One region of the Pseudomonas syringae pv. coryli str. NCPPB 4273 genome, then DNA from elsewhere that is predicted to be linked to it. Evidence: predicted binding sites of a transcription regulator. Region 1 holds the regulator's gene; the other holds the start of a gene.
What was found. Region 1 encodes FliA, which starts transcription of late flagellar genes. Its sites were predicted from a motif close to CTAAAGTTTNNNNNNNNNNNGCCGNTAA; they were not measured.
Positions count from the first base shown of each region.

Region 2: the regulator FliA is predicted to act here: its motif matches at 3,841-3,868, upstream of P406_RS24660 (flagellar protein MotY).

Region 1 is NZ_AWQP01000015.1:5,052-12,669, reverse strand. Features, by position in the region: gene P406_RS07640 (chemotaxis protein CheA) at 1-94, opposite strand, end outside; gene P406_RS07635 (protein phosphatase CheZ) at 128-913, opposite strand; gene P406_RS07630 (chemotaxis response regulator CheY) at 933-1,307, opposite strand; gene fliA (RNA polymerase sigma factor FliA) at 1,564-2,304, opposite strand; gene fleN (flagellar synthesis regulator FleN) at 2,301-3,134, opposite strand; gene flhF (flagellar biosynthesis GTPase FlhF) at 3,250-4,578, opposite strand; gene flhA (flagellar biosynthesis protein FlhA) at 4,590-6,719, opposite strand; gene flhB (flagellar biosynthesis protein FlhB) at 6,982-7,618, opposite strand, start outside.
Region 2 is NZ_AWQP01000071.1:19,469-27,086, reverse strand. Features, by position in the region: gene P406_RS24690 (molybdopterin oxidoreductase family protein) at 1-417, shown strand, start outside; gene grxD (Grx4 family monothiol glutaredoxin) at 506-832, shown strand; gene bfr (bacterioferritin) at 958-1,428, opposite strand; gene P406_RS24675 (bacterioferritin-associated ferredoxin) at 1,629-1,847, opposite strand; gene rnt (ribonuclease T) at 2,057-2,734, opposite strand; gene pyrC (dihydroorotase) at 2,731-3,774, opposite strand; gene P406_RS24660 (flagellar protein MotY) at 3,924-4,826, shown strand; gene P406_RS24655 (argininosuccinate synthase) at 4,947-6,164, shown strand; gene P406_RS24650 (hypothetical protein) at 6,513-7,040, opposite strand.

The sequences.
Region 1 (7,618 bases):
CCAGCTCGACCAATTGCTCTGACAACTGCTCCAGAATTTCGCCGGCCTCTACCAGAAAATCCTGAAGGATTTCTTCATCGGCGCCGAAGCTCATGGGGTGCTCCCTAAAATTAACCGTCAACAGATCTTAGAAGCCGAGGCTCGATAGCAGATCGTCTACATCATCCTGTCCGGATACGACGTCTTCACGTTTATCGGCATGAATCTGCGGACCTTCACCCTGAGCGAGATGTTTTTTAGGATCTTTTTCATCGAGGATGGATTGTTCGTCATGTTCGATGCCAGCAAAGCGATCGACATGACTGGCCATGAGCACCAGTTTGAGCAGATTGCTCTCGACTTCAGTGACCAGTTGCGTCACACGCTTGATGACCTGACCGGTAAGGTCCTGGTAATCCTGGGCAAGCAGAATGTCATTGAGATGCGCGGAAACCTGATGGGTTTCCTTCTCGGTACGCGTCAGAAAACCATCGACCCGCTTGGCCAGCTCGCGGAACTCTTCGGCACCGATTTCGCGGCGCATGAAACGTCCCCAGTCGTCGCTCAACGCCTTGGCGTCGGAACTCAGGCCGTTCATGACCGGCGTACTCTCCTCCACCAGGTCCATGGTGCGGTTGGCCGCATTCTCGGTCAGCCTCACCACATACGACAGGCGTTCGGTAGCATCCGTGATCTGCGACACTTCCTCGGCTTGAGGCATGTGCGGATCGATGTGAAAGTTTACGATTGCACTGTGCAGCTCACGAGTCAGCTTGCCCACTTCCTGATAAAGGCCGCGGTCGCGTGTCTGATTGAGTTCGTGGATCAGTTGCACAGCGTCACCGAAACGACCCTTTTCAAGGCTGGTGACAAGTTCCTGCGCGTGTCTTTTTAAGGTCGACTCAAAGTCGGCCATCGAATCATTGTTATCCATAGCGCCCTCGCGGCTTGCATCAGCTATTGACGCGTTCAAAGATCTTGTCGATCTTGTCTTTCAGGGCTTGGGCAGTGAATGGCTTGACTACATAGCCGTTCACCCCAGCCTGGGCAGCTTCAATGATCTGCTCACGCTTGGCTTCGGCAGTGACCATCAGCACGGGAAGGCTCTTGAGGCGTTCGTCCTTGCGGACTTCGCGCAGCAGATCGATACCGGACATGCCAGGCATGTTCCAGTCCGTCACCAGAAAGTCAAAGGCACCGCTCTGCAGCATCGGCAATGCGGTCAGACCATCATCCGCTTCCGATGTGTTGGTAAACCCCAGATCACGCAAAAGGTTCTTGATGATCCGCCGCATCGTTGAGAAGTCATCAACGATGAGGATTTTCATGTTCTTGTCCAATTCGACCTCCAAGCAGTCTTTAACGCGTTCAGCACCTGAACACGCTGTTCACTCAATACTGGCACAGCACACCCCCGGCTGTACGAAACGACGACGGGCTTGGCACAACAACAGGCAAGGACCTGAGAAACAAGCCCATCGAGGCAATGCCTGACAGGCTTCTGACGGGTCGATCCTGTTACCACGTAACGCTCTGCACAGCCGGCTTGCAGTCAACATGCGGCCAAAGACCGCACATTGCCTGTCAACGCGCTCGCCACTCCCCCAAACGCCCTCGCAAACGAGCTGCGCACTGGCTGTGTAACTGACTGACCCGAGATTCGCTGACCCCAAGAACCTCTCCGATTTCCTTGAGGTTCAGCTCTTCGTCGTAGTACAGCGCCAACACCAGACGCTCGCGCTCTGGCAGATTGGCAATTGCATCGGCCAACGCAGCCTGGAAGCGCTCGTCTTCCAGGTCGCGCGACGGCTCAAGCGATCCGCTTGCGCCATCCTCGTGCAGCCCTTCATGATCGCCGTCCTGCAGCAGGTCGTCGAAACTGAAGAGGCGGCTGCCCAAGGTGTCATTCAAAATCCCGTAGTAATCATCGAGACTCAACTGGAGTTCGGCCGCAACCTCGTGATCTTTAGCGTCACGGCCGGTTTTAGCTTCAATTGCCCGAATTGCGTCACTGACCATGCGCGTATTGCGGTGTACCGAGCGTGGCGCCCAGTCACCCTTGCGCACTTCATCGAGCATCGCACCACGGATGCGAATGCCGGCGTAGGTCTCGAAACTCGCACCCTTGGTGGAATCATACTTGGTGGAGACTTCAAGCAGGCCGATCATGCCGGCCTGGATCAGATCCTCGACCTGCACACTGGCCGGCAAGCGCGCCAGCAGATGATAAGCGATACGCTTGACCAATGGCGCATAGCGCTCGATCAACTCATATTGTGAATTACGGGACGCCTTGCTGTACATCTGGTAGCCGCTCGCAGTCATTGCACAGGCCCTGCACTGGTCTGGTGAACGAGTCGCTCAACGAAGAACTCGAGATGACCCCGCGGATTGGCTGGCAACGGCCAAGTATCAACCTTCTGGGCAATGGCCTTGAAAGCCAGAGCACATTTGGAACGCGGGAATGCTTCGTAAACGGCGCGCTGTTTCTGTACAGCCTTGCGTACGCACTCGTCGTACGGCACGGCGCCTACATACTGCAGCGCAACATCGAGAAAACGATCCGTCACTTTGGTCAGTTTGGCGAACAAGTTGCGCCCTTCCTGCGGGCTCTGAGCCATGTTGGCCAGTACCCGGAAGCGGTTCATGCCGTAATCGCGGTTAAGCAGTTTGATCAGGGCGTAGGCATCGGTGATCGACGTGGGTTCATCGCACACCACCAGCAGCACTTCCTGAGCGGCGCGCACGAAGCTGACCACCGACTCGCCGATACCGGCGGCCGTGTCGATCACCAGCACATCGAGGTTGTCGCCAATCTCGCTGAACGCCTGGATCAGGCCGGCATGCTGGGCGGGCGACAGATGCACCATGCTCTGGGTGCCGGAAGCAGCGGGTACGATTCGAACCCCGCCCGGCCCCTGCAACAGCACGTCGCGCAACTCACAACGCCCCTCGATGACATCGGCAAGTGTGCGCTTGGGCGTTAACCCGAGCAGCACGTCGACATTGGCCAGACCCAGATCGGCGTCCAGCAGCATGACGCGACGGCCAAGCTCGGCGAGGGCCAGTGAAAGGTTCACTGACACGTTAGTCTTACCGACGCCACCTTTGCCACCGGTCACCGCGATAACCTGTACGGGATGCATGCTGCCCATGTTATTTCTTTACCTTGTCTTGCGTAGACCGAAACCACATCGAGGGCTGCACGTGCGCAAATGAACACTGCATGGCAGACCGTTGACGCAGGGACATTCCAATAATATCCATCACTTAACCCACTCTCTTGCCAGGGGTGTGATAGAGGTCAGCAAACATATCAGCCATTGCTTCCTCGCTAGGCTCGTCCTGCATCTGCACACTCACCGCGCGGCTTACCAGCTGATGACGACGCGGAATATGCAGGTCATCAGGAATGCGTGGTCCGTCCGTGAGGTAGGCCACAGGTAATTCGTGACTGATCGCCAGGCTCAGGACTTCACCGAGGCTGGCCGTTTCATCAAGCTTGGTCAGAATGCATCCGGCCAGGCCACAACGTTTGTAACTGTGATACGCGGCTGTCAGCACCTGCTTCTGGCTGGTGGTGGCCAGTACCAGATAGTTGCGTGACTTGATGCCGCGACCCGCGAGGCTTTCCAGCTGCATGCGCAGCGCAGGATCACTGGCCTGCAGCCCGGCGGTGTCAATCAGCACCACACGCTTACGCAGCAGCGGTTCCAGCGCCTGAACCAGAGACTGGCCAGGATCGATATGGGTGACCGGTACGTTGAGGATGCGCCCAAGGGTCTTGAGCTGCTCCTGCGCGCCGATGCGGAAACTGTCCATGCTGACCAGTGCGATATTCTGCGGGCCGTACTTCAGCACGTAACGTGCTGCCAGTTTGGCCAGGGTGGTGGTCTTGCCCATTCCGGCAGGACCGACCATTGCAATCACGCCGCCCTCTTCGAGCGGCTCGACTTCGGGTACGGCGATCATGCGTGCCAGGTGCGCCAGCAGCATGCGCCAGGCCTGACGAGGCTCGTCAATCTCCGGAATCATCGACAGCAGGTCGCGTGACAGCGGGCCGGACAGGCCGACACGTTGCAGACGACGCCACAGGTTGGCCTGCTGCGGACGACTGCCCTGCAGCTGGTTCCAGGCCAGCGAGCCGAGCTGGACTTCCAGCAGCTCACGCAGGCCGTTCAGTTCGGAACGCATCGAGTCATAGGCGCGCTGGCCGATGGCAGGCTCGGCGGCCTGTGGCGCTGCGTACGCGAATGGACGCGGCGGCTCTTCGAGTGTCGGCTCGATGTGCGTATCGGCAGGGTTGACCGGCTTGCCGGAAAACAGCTGCAGGTTGATCGATGCGTCGCTGTCGCTGCGGTTGTTCAATTCGGCCTGGGCAGAGACGATGCGCGACTGAGTCTTGCGCAGTTCGTCTTCCAGTTCCATGTTCGGCACACGCGGTGCCAGGGCGGACAGCTTGTAATCCAGAGCAGCAGTCAGCTCTACGCCACCGGCAATGCGCCGGTTACCGATGATGGCCGCTTCAGCGCCCAGCTCATCGCGAACCAGCTTCATGGCTTGACGCATATCGGCGGCGAAAAATCGCTTAACTTGCATGACTCACTACCTCAGCCGTTCGGCCCGACAGTCGCTACGATGGTTACTTGCTTGTTGTCCGGAATTTCCTGGTACGCCAGAACATGCATGTTCGGTACAGCCAATCGTCCAAATCGTGACAGCATCGCCCGGACAGGCCCTGCTACCAGAAGAATTACCGGCAACCCTTGCATCTCCTGACGCTGGGCGGCCTCGATCAACGAACGCTGGAGCTTTTCAGCCATGCTTGGCTCAAGAAGAACGCCTTCTTCCTGACCCTGACCAGCCTTCTGCAAACTATTGAGCAATATCTGTTCCAACCTTGGTTCCAGAGTGATAACAGGCAGCTCCGGCTCAACGCCTACAATGCTTTGGACGATTGCGCGGCTCAGACCCACGCGCACTGCGGCCACCAAAGCGGCGGTATCTTGACTCTTCCCGGCGTTGTTGGCGATAGCCTCTGCAATGCTGCGGATATCCCGCACAGGTACGTGTTCAGCCAGCAGCGCCTGCAGCACGTTGAGCAGCGAGGACAGCGACAGCACGCCAGGTACCAGCTCTTCAGCCAGCTTGGGCGAGCTTTTGGCCAGCAATTGCATCAATTGCTGGACTTCCTCATGGCCGATCAGCTCATGCGAATGCTTGTAGAGAATCTGGTTCAAGTGGGTCGCCACCACGGTACTGGCATCGACCACGGTGTAACCCAGCGACTGCGCCTGACTGCGCTGGCTGATTTCGATCCACACGGCTTCCAGACCAAACGCCGGGTCTCTGGCGGTGATGCCATTCAGGGTGCCGAACACTTGACCAGGGTTGATCGCCAGCTCGCGATCCGGGTAGATCTCGGCCTCGGCCAGAATCACGCCCATCAGCGTCAGACGATAGGCGCTGGGCGCCAGATCGAGGTTGTCGCGAATGTGCACAGTGGGCATCAGGAAACCGAGCTCTTGCGAGAGCTTCTTGCGCACGCCCTTGATACGCGCCAGCAACTGACCACCCTGATTGCGATCCACCAGCGGAATAAGGCGATAACCCACTTCCAGACCGATGATATCGATGGGCGTCACGTCATCCCAGCCCAGTTCCTTGGCGTCCTGAACGCGGGTCGGAGACGGCAGCAGGTCCTGCTGGCGCTGCACTTCGGCGATGGCCTCGACCTTCACCTGGTTTTCTTTCTTCCACAACAGGTAGGCGCCGCCGGCGGCAACCAGCCCGAGGCTGATAAAGGAAAAGTGCGGCATGCCCGGGACAAGGCCCATGACGATCATGATTGCAGCGGAAACACCCAGCGCCTTGGGCGAAGCGAACATCTGACGATTGATCAGCTTGCCCATCTCTTCCGAACCGGAAGCACGGGTCACCATGATCGCTGCGGCGGTAGACAGCAGCAGTGATGGCAATTGCGCCACCAAACCGTCACCGATGGTCAGCAGGGTATAAACACGGCCTGCGTCGGCGAAAGTCATGTTGTGTTGCAGGATACCGACCAGCATGCCGCCGATCAGGTTGATGAACAGAATCAGCAGACCGGCAATCGCATCGCCGCGCACGAATTTACTGGCACCGTCCATGGAACCGTAGAACTCGGCTTCCTGGGCGACTTCGGCACGGCGGCGCTTGGCTTCCGGCTGATCGATGAGGCCGGCGTTGAGGTCGGCGTCGATCGCCATCTGTTTGCCGGGCATCGCGTCGAGGGTGAAGCGCGCGCTCACCTCGGAAATACGACCGGCACCCTTGGTGATTACCACGAAGTTGATGATCATCAGAATCGCGAACACCACGATACCGACGACATAGTTGCCACCGATCACCACTTCACCGAAGGCTTGAATCACCTTGCCCGCAGCGGCGTGGCCGTCCTGACCGTGAAGCATGACCACTCGCGTGGAAGCGACGTTCAGCGCCAGACGCAGCAACGTGGCGACCAGCAGAATGGTCGGAAATACCGAGAAGTCCAGCGGCCGCAGGGCATACACGCAGACCAGCAGCACGACGATGGACAGTGCGATGTTGAACGTGAAGAACACGTCCAGCAGGAACGGCGGCATAGGCAACATCATCATTGCCATCATGACCAGCAACAACAACGGAACGCCCAACTGACCACGGCCCAGGCCTGTGATATTGCTGCGTGCGCTACTGAGTAATTGAGAGCGATCCACTGATTCGTTACCTGCGCACTAGATCAAAACATTGACGCCAATGGCGCCCTGTATCGACCCTGTTGCAAAAAGCTGTCCAACTTTTACAAAGCCAGTGGCGGTAAGGCTTTAGACACAGAAGTCACGTAAATCCGGTGCGCTGAGTGCAGTCAGAAAACCTTCTCGTTTGCCTGCGCAAGAGCGGATGCGGGTTGTCCAGAACGGCATGTCCACGCGGAGCACGGGCACCATAGGTCTCTGCCGGCAACGAAGGGGGAGCGGACTACTCGTCGCGCTGCAGGTCGGGGGGGATCTTGATGTCGCCCAGAGGGTCGGGACGCTTGCCCTGACCGGCGCGGAACTGGCGGATCTGGTAGACGTAGGCCAGCACCTGGGCGACGGCCAGATACAGGCCGGCAGGAATCTCCTGGTCAAGCTCGGTGCTGTAATAGATAGAACGCGCCAGTGCCGCTGACTCCAGAATCAAGATCTCGTTATGCGCGCCGATTTCGCGAATTTTCAGCGCCACCAGATCAGTACCCTTGGCCAGCAACATCGGCGCCCCGCCCTGCTCGGGATCGTATTTCAGGGCAACGGCGAAGTGTGTCGGGTTGGTGATAATCACGTCGGCCTCTGGCACAGAAGCCATCATGCGCCGCTGGGACATTTCGCGCTGCAACTGGCGAATGCGCTGCTTGACCTCAGGGCTGCCCTCGCTGTTCTTGTGCTCGTCGCGCACTTCCTGCTTGGTCATCAACAGCTTCTTGTGCGCTTCATACAACACGAACGGCACGTCCGCCGCCGCGATGAATATCAGGCCGCACGCCATCCAGAAACTGCTCCAGCCCACCACCAACAGGCTATGGATCATGGCCTGCTCGAGCGGCTCGTGAGCAATCGCCACCAGGTCCTTGCGCTCA
Region 2 (7,618 bases), on a different contig from region 1:
TTTGCAGCCGAGCCTGCTCCCCAGGCCGGTGAGTTGCTGCTGATTGGCCGCCGGCATGTGCGCAGTAACAATTCCTGGATGCACAACTACCATCGGCTGGTGAAGGGCAAACCCCGGCATCAACTGTTGATGCATCCTGACGATCTTGCGTGCCGTGGTCTGAGTGACGGCCAGCAGGTCCGGGTCAGTTCCCGGGTCGGGATGATCGAGGTTCAGGTGCTGGGCAGTCTGGACATGATGCCCGGGGTGGTCAGCCTGCCGCACGGTTGGGGGCATTCACGTGCGGGGGTAAAGATGGCGATCGCGCAGAGCCTGCCTGGCGTCAGTGCCAATGACCTGACCGACGAACGGCAACTCGACGCGCTGTCCGGCAACGCGGCGTTGAACGGCGTACCGGTGCAGGTCGTGGCGTGTTAAGCCTCAAGACAGAGCGTCATGCTCGGGATTTCGTTACAATGCGCCACCGTGCCGACAACTGAGTCGGATATTTCAGCCGAGGTGCTCCATGGATATCATCGAAACGATCAAAGAGCAGATTGCCAACAACACCATTCTGCTTTACATGAAAGGCGCTCCGAACGCTCCGCAATGCGGCTTTTCGGCCAAGGCTTCCCAGGCATTGATGGCGTGTGGCGAAAAGTTTGCCTACGTCGACATTCTGCAAAACCCTGAAATCCGCGCCAACTTGCCAAAGTACGCCAACTGGCCGACTTTCCCGCAACTGTGGGTTGCCGGTGAGCTGGTCGGTGGTAGCGACATCATCACCGAGATGATGGCTGACGGTTCGTTGCAGACGTTGGTCAAGGAAGCATCCGCCGCCAAGGCCGAGTAAAGCCTCGCGCAGAGCGTCGCACGATAGTCGCGATTATCGCCTCCTACGCTCCAGCAAGGCTTTACGCACAAGAAAAAGCCCGCTCTCGATTGAGGCGGGCTTTTTCATTGCGGCGCGATGGGGAATCAGTCACCCATCTGCGACTGCAGGTAGTTCTCGATACCGACCTTGACGATCAGACCCAACTGAGTCTCCAGCCAGTCGATTTGCTCTTCCTTGGGCTCAAGGATGTCTTCCAGCAGCTCACGGCTGCCGAAGTCACCGACTGTCTCAAAGTGAGCGATCGCGGCTTTCAGATCGGCCAGACCTTTTTGCTCGATCTTCAGGTCGCACTCCAGCATTTCCTTGGTGTGCTCACCGATGAGGATCTTGCCCAGGTCCTGCAGGTTGGGCAGCCCTTCCAGAAACAAGGTGCGCTTGATCAGCTTGTCAGCGTACTTCATCGCATGGATGGACTCTTTATATTCGTGGCCACCCAGCTTTTTCAGACCCCAGTCTTCATACATGCGCGCATGCAGGAAATACTGATTGATAGCGACCAGCTCGTTCCCGAGGATCTTGTTGAGATGCTGGATGACGGTAATGTCGCCTTTCATGTTCGAGGTCCTGCCGGTGGCTTGTGTATATAAGTGCCGAGTGTGAGCTGCGCTTAAACGCCTGTCAAACCTAAGTTGTTGAATAATAAGTGAAATTAAATAGGAATAAGAATGTTTGAGTTCCGCATCTTGACGCTAAGCGCTTGAATTACAGGCATAAAAAAACCGGACGTGGTGTCCGGTTCTTTAAAAGAGGGGGTTCAGGCAGCTGAAAATTTTGCCGGATAGGCCAGCAAGGCATGGCTGGTTTGCAGCTCGGTCAGCGTATCACGCACCACTTCCTTAGCAAGGCAGGCGCATTTTCCACATTTACTCGCAACGCCGAGTGTTTCACGGACTTCACGATAACTGCAGCAGCCTTCCAGAATTGCATCCCGGATTTGACCGTCGGTGACACCTTGGCAGAGGCAAACATACATAAGCTATGGACCGTCGCTGGTTTATTGCTTGGTGCCGAGGAGCTTAATGTTAATGAGAATGCTTGTCAAAACTGTTTTGGGTTGTATTCAGATCGAGCGATGAGCGGTTGCTTTCGCAGGAAACGCTTCTTGGGTATGCCCTCTGAATCGTCCCGCTGCAGGCATGAAAAAACCGGCACAAGGCCGGTCCATTCACGGACGTGTCGACCTCAGTCGTCGAAATCTTGCCAACCGCCCATTTCTTTCCAGCGATTGACGATGCCGCAGAACAGCTCGGCCGTCTTCTCGGTGTCATAGCGGGCCGAGTGCGCCTCGCGACCGTCGAAGTCGATGCCGGCAGCCTGACAGGCCTTTGCCAGCACGGTCTGACCATAGGCCAGGCCGGCGAGGGTGGCGGTGTCGAAGCTGGAGAACGGGTGGAACGGGTTGCGCTTCATGTCCATCCGCGCGACGGCGGCATTGACGAAGCCGAGGTCGAAGCTGGCGTTGTGGCCGACCAGCACCGCGCGTTTGCAGCCATTGGCCTTGAGGGCCTTGCGCACGCCGCGGAAGATGTCGTTCATCGCGGTTTCTTCGCTGACGGCCATGCGCAGCGGGTGATCGAGCTTGATGCCGGTGAACTCCAGCGCCGCCGCTTCGATGTTGGCACCCTCGAACGGTTCTACGCGGAAGAAATAGGTGTGTTCCGGGAACACGAAGCCTTTTTCATCCATGCCGATCGTCACCGCAGCGATTTCCAGCAAGGCATCGGTGGCTGAATTGAAACCGCCGGTTTCTACGTCGACGACTACTGGCAGGTAGCCGCGAAAGCGCGCCGCCATCGGGTGACGGGAACCGCCGCCACCGCCGTGGCCTTCGTGTTCGTCGTCAAAATGATCTTCACTCACGCGTGTTCCTCCAGACGCCAGCGCAGCTTTTCACCAGCGCGCAGCGGGATAACAGTCAACTCGCCAAATGGCAGGCTGGCAGGGGCGGTCCACTCGTCACGCACCAGCGTGATGGTGTCCTGATTGGCGGGCAAGCCGTAGAACGCCGGACCGTAAAGGCTGGCGAAGCCTTCCAGCTTGTCCAGAGCGTTACGCTGCTCGAAAGCTTCGGCATACAGCTCGATGGCTGCGTAGGCGGTGTAGCACCCGGCGCAACCGCAGGCGTTTTCCTTGGCATGCTGTGCATGCGGCGCCGAGTCGGTGCCCAGGAAGAACTTGCCGCTGCCGCTGGTGGCCGCGTCGAGCAGGGCCGTCTGATGCGTATTGCGCTTGAGGATCGGCAGGCAATAGAAGTGCGGACGAATCCCGCCGACCAGCATGTGATTACGGTTGTACAGCAGGTGATGCGCGGTGATGGTCGCCGCGACATTGTCTGAAGCTTCATTGACGAACTGCACCGCTTCACCGGTGGTGATGTGTTCGAACACCACCTTCAGGGCCGGGAAGCGCTCGACTACACGGCGCAGGTGCTCATCGATGAAGACCTTTTCGCGATCGAATACGTCGATTTCGCCACGTGTCACTTCCCCGTGCACCAGCAGCAGCATGCCGACTTCGGCCATGGCTTCGAGGGCAGGGAAGATATTGTCGATGCTGGTGACACCGGAATCGGAGTTGGTGGTCGCGCCGGCCGGATACAGCTTGGCCGCGTACACGAAGCCACTGGCCTTGGCGGTGCGGATGTCGTCGGGCGTGGTCTGGTCGGTAAGGTACAACACCATCAACGGCTCGAAGCGGCTGCTGGCCGGGCGTGCAGCCAGAATGCGCTGGCGATAGGCATCGGCTTGCTGCGCGTTGCGTACCGGAGGCACGAGGTTGGGCATGATGATTGCGCGGCCAAAAGTTCGCGCTACGTCAGCAACGGTATGAGGCAAGACAGCTCCGTCACGGAGGTGAATATGCCAGTCGTCGGGACGCAGGAGGGTCAGGCGGTCAGACATTGGGGATTCCAGGCGGGTCAAACTCGCTGGGAATGCTACCGGAAAAGACTCTCTCAGGCATCCGCTATCAAGTTTTGCATGAAGTTACCGATAGCTCCCTTGTCAGTCGGTAATTTTCTGTTTCGCGTTCATTTCCAGTGGAGCCTCCCGTGCGCCAGCGATATTTAGCCCTGCTCAGCATGTTTGCCAGCCTCCCGGCGATGGCTATCAGTTTCCAGACGCGTCTGGAGAGCATTGAGTGGAAGGTCGAAGGCGATCAGTTCGAGTGCCGCCTGACTCAGCCGATCACCGACTTCGGTGCCGGTGAGTTCGTGCGCCGCGCGGGCGAGCAGGCGACGTTTCGCCTCAAGGCTTCATACAACATGCTCGGTAATGGCTCTGCGACGCTGCTGGCCGCTGCGGCGCCCTGGCAGCCGGGACGTGGCGATATCAACCTGGGATCGGTGCGCGTCAGCAATGGCGATATTCCCTTCAATACCTCTCAGGCTCAGGCCGGACGTCTGATCAGTGGTCTGATGGACGGGCGCAGTCCGCTCATTCGCCACTACACCCGCGACGGCGGCCAGATGGAAGTGCGTCTGCTGCCGGTCAAGTTCAGCAAGGCATTCAGCGATTACCAGGCATGCACTGCCAAGCTGCTGCCGATGAACTTCGATCAGATCAAACAGGCTGAAGTGGGTTTCCCTGGCGGCGGTATCGAGCTGGATGCCCGTGCCAAGGCGCGTCTGGACAATATGGTCGCCTATTTGAAGGCCGACCCGACCGTGAACCGTATCGAGCTGGACGGTCATTCGGATAACAGCGGCAATCGCCTGACCAACCGTGACCTGTCCCGCCGTCGCGCGCTGGCGGTCATGGATTATTTCAAGGCTCAAGGCATACCCGAGCAGCAAATCACCCTGCGCTTTCATGGCGAGCGCTACCCGCTGGCGCCTAACACCAATGAAGCGAACCGTGCGCGCAACCGTCGGGTCAACGTGCACCTCGAGCGCGTTGCGCCCGATGAGCGCCCGGTACCGGTTGCGTCTGCCAGCGCAGCACACACCTCTTAAAGCCTGTAAAAAGCATCTGTCAGACGTCGCCTTGTCGTCACAAGCTGTCGCGCCCCTGTAAATTTGCTGGTTTGAACGGTAGAATCAGCGGTTTTCCGTACAACCCGGTGGAGTGATGGCATGGCGGACGTAAACAAGGTAGTTCTCGCGTATTCCGGTGGCCTGGATACTTCGGTAATCCTCAAGTGGCTGCAAGATACGTACAACTGCGAAGTGGTGACCTTTACCGCTGACCTGGGTCAGGGTGAAGAAGTCGAGCCGGCACGCGCCAAGGCGCAGGCCATGGGCGTGAAAGAAATCTACATCGATGACCTGCGCGAAGAGTTCGTGCGCGATTTCGTCTTCCCGATGTTCCGTGCCAACACCGTCTATGAAGGCGAGTACCTGCTGGGTACCTCCATCGCCCGTCCGTTGATCGCCAAGCGTCTGATCGAGATCGCCAACGAAACCGGCGCTGACGCCATTTCCCACGGCGCAACCGGCAAGGGTAACGACCAGGTGCGTTTCGAGCTGGGTGCCTACGCGCTCAAGCCAGGCGTCAAGGTCATCGCTCCGTGGCGCGAATGGGATCTGCTGTCGCGTGAAAAACTGATGGACTACGCCGAGAAGCACAACATTCCGATCGAGCGTCACGGCAAGAAGAAATCCCCGTACTCCATGGACGCCAACCTGCTGCACATCTCCTATGAAGGCGGCGTGCTGGAAGACACCTGGACCGAGCACGAAGAAGACATGTGGCGCTGGACCAAATCCCCTGAGGACGCGCCAAACGTTGCAACCTACCTTGAGCTGACCTACCGCAATGGCGACATCGTTGCGCTGGATGGCGTCGAAATGACCCCGGCCACCGTGCTGGCGACCCTGAACCGCATCGGCGGCGAAAACGGTATCGGCCGTCTGGATATCGTTGAAAACCGTTATGTGGGCATGAAGTCCCGTGGCTGCTACGAGACGCCGGGTGGCACCATCATGCTGCGCGCTCACCGCGCCATCGAATCGATCACTCTGGACCGCGAAGTCGCCCACCTCAAGGACGAACTCATGGCCAAATATGCCAGCCTGATCTACACAGGTTACTGGTGGAGCCCTGAGCGTCTGATGCTGCAGCAGATGATCGACGCGTCCCAGGCTCACGTGAACGGCGTTGTGCGCCTGAAGTTGTACAAGGGCAATGTGATCGTCACCGGTCGCAAGTCGGATGATTCGCTGTTCGACGCCAACATTGCCACGTTCGAAGATGACGCAGGTGCCTACGATCAGGCCGATGCAGCGGGCTTCATCAAGCTCAACGCATTGCGCATGCGGATTGCAGCCAACAAGGGCCGCAAGCTGTTCTGATACCGCAAGTTGTTAGACAAGTGCAGCCCATTCAGGGCTGCACTTCAAATACGCTCGGCAGGGTCATTCCTTCCAGGCGTCATGTAAAAAGACGTTGAACCAGTGAAGTCAGTGGTTGATAGATGGGGTACATGTGCTATGCAAGATAGCAGCGTGTAGCCGACGGCAGAAATATCATGTGTCACAGGTATTCAGTCGTTGAGTATCTTCTTACCGCTAGCGTCGAAAAAGTGCTTATTTGTTTTAGTGTTTTCCTACAACAGCTGTAGAAGTTCAGGGCAGGGAATAACAGAGTTTCCCGTCGGCTCCCTGAAACGTATCGCGCTGTTTATTTTTTTGCGTCGTTATTCAGAGCGTGTCGTTCTCCTGTCGTTGCCTGAACTCAAACCGGTACGCCTTGCCAATGCCGAGTACCTGGCGAAGGCTCAGATCGAGTATCCGGGCAATCTCGGACGCGGTGTAACCCAATGCCGAGTAATGCATGGCGTGACCTGCAACCACGTCATCGATGTCCGTAACGTCATCAAGGGCCTCCCTGCTGGGGGTACGCAGGGGCTGGCTGAGGTTGATGGTCACGCCATTTTCTGTGGCCAGCCGGCGAACATCCCTTTTATTCATCCGCAATGAATACTGTAGCGCGGTGAAACCGGCGCCCTTGGCCGCCAGGTACTTCAGTTGCTGTACTTTGCCCGCGAGTTCAAGTCTGTGTTCCTCGGCAGGTTGTGTACGCGCTGATGAAGGGGTGGCTAATCCTGCGGTCTCTCCTTCGGGTATGACTGCAATAACACCACCGCTGGCAACAAAGGCTTCCACTGCGGTGGTGAGATCAGACGCGGTGGGCGTTGATGACCGCGTACGAGCGTATTTAGTGTTCATGGTACATCCCTTTTTGAACATGGTTATACACAGCGCCCAACTCAGAAGAGTTGCCAGGCGCCCTGAGAGTTTCCAGAAAACAGCGATGCCGGATCGGCTATATACCCAGTGCCCGAATTCATCCGCCGCGCACTACATGAAGCCTGCTTGAACGCAGCGCTGATGAAGTGCGCAGGTACAGTACACAGCGGCAGGAATTCATATAGCTGCGCGTGTTCAAGGGCGGTAAGTAATAAAGTTGCTGTTAAAAAAGTAACGACTGGTAATAAATTTTGCAAGGGGAAAATGGCGGGTTACAGGAATTGATTGAGCGGTTTTTATAGTGTCTTACGAGTTGTAAAGTTGCGTCCACTAATCGTGTAGTCCGTTTCCTATTCGAAAGAACGTGTCTGGCTTTGAAATGAAAAATGGTATTTGCTACTTGTCGAAAGAGCTATTTATGGTCTTGAATGATGTAGGTTTATGCTAGGGTGTCTGTAAGATTTTGCGACACTAAGGCGGTGGAGCTTGCTGGATAACGCCATGTCAATGAGCGGTTCGTAGAGGTGTGGCACTTTGAGTCTTTGCGTTTGTTTGTA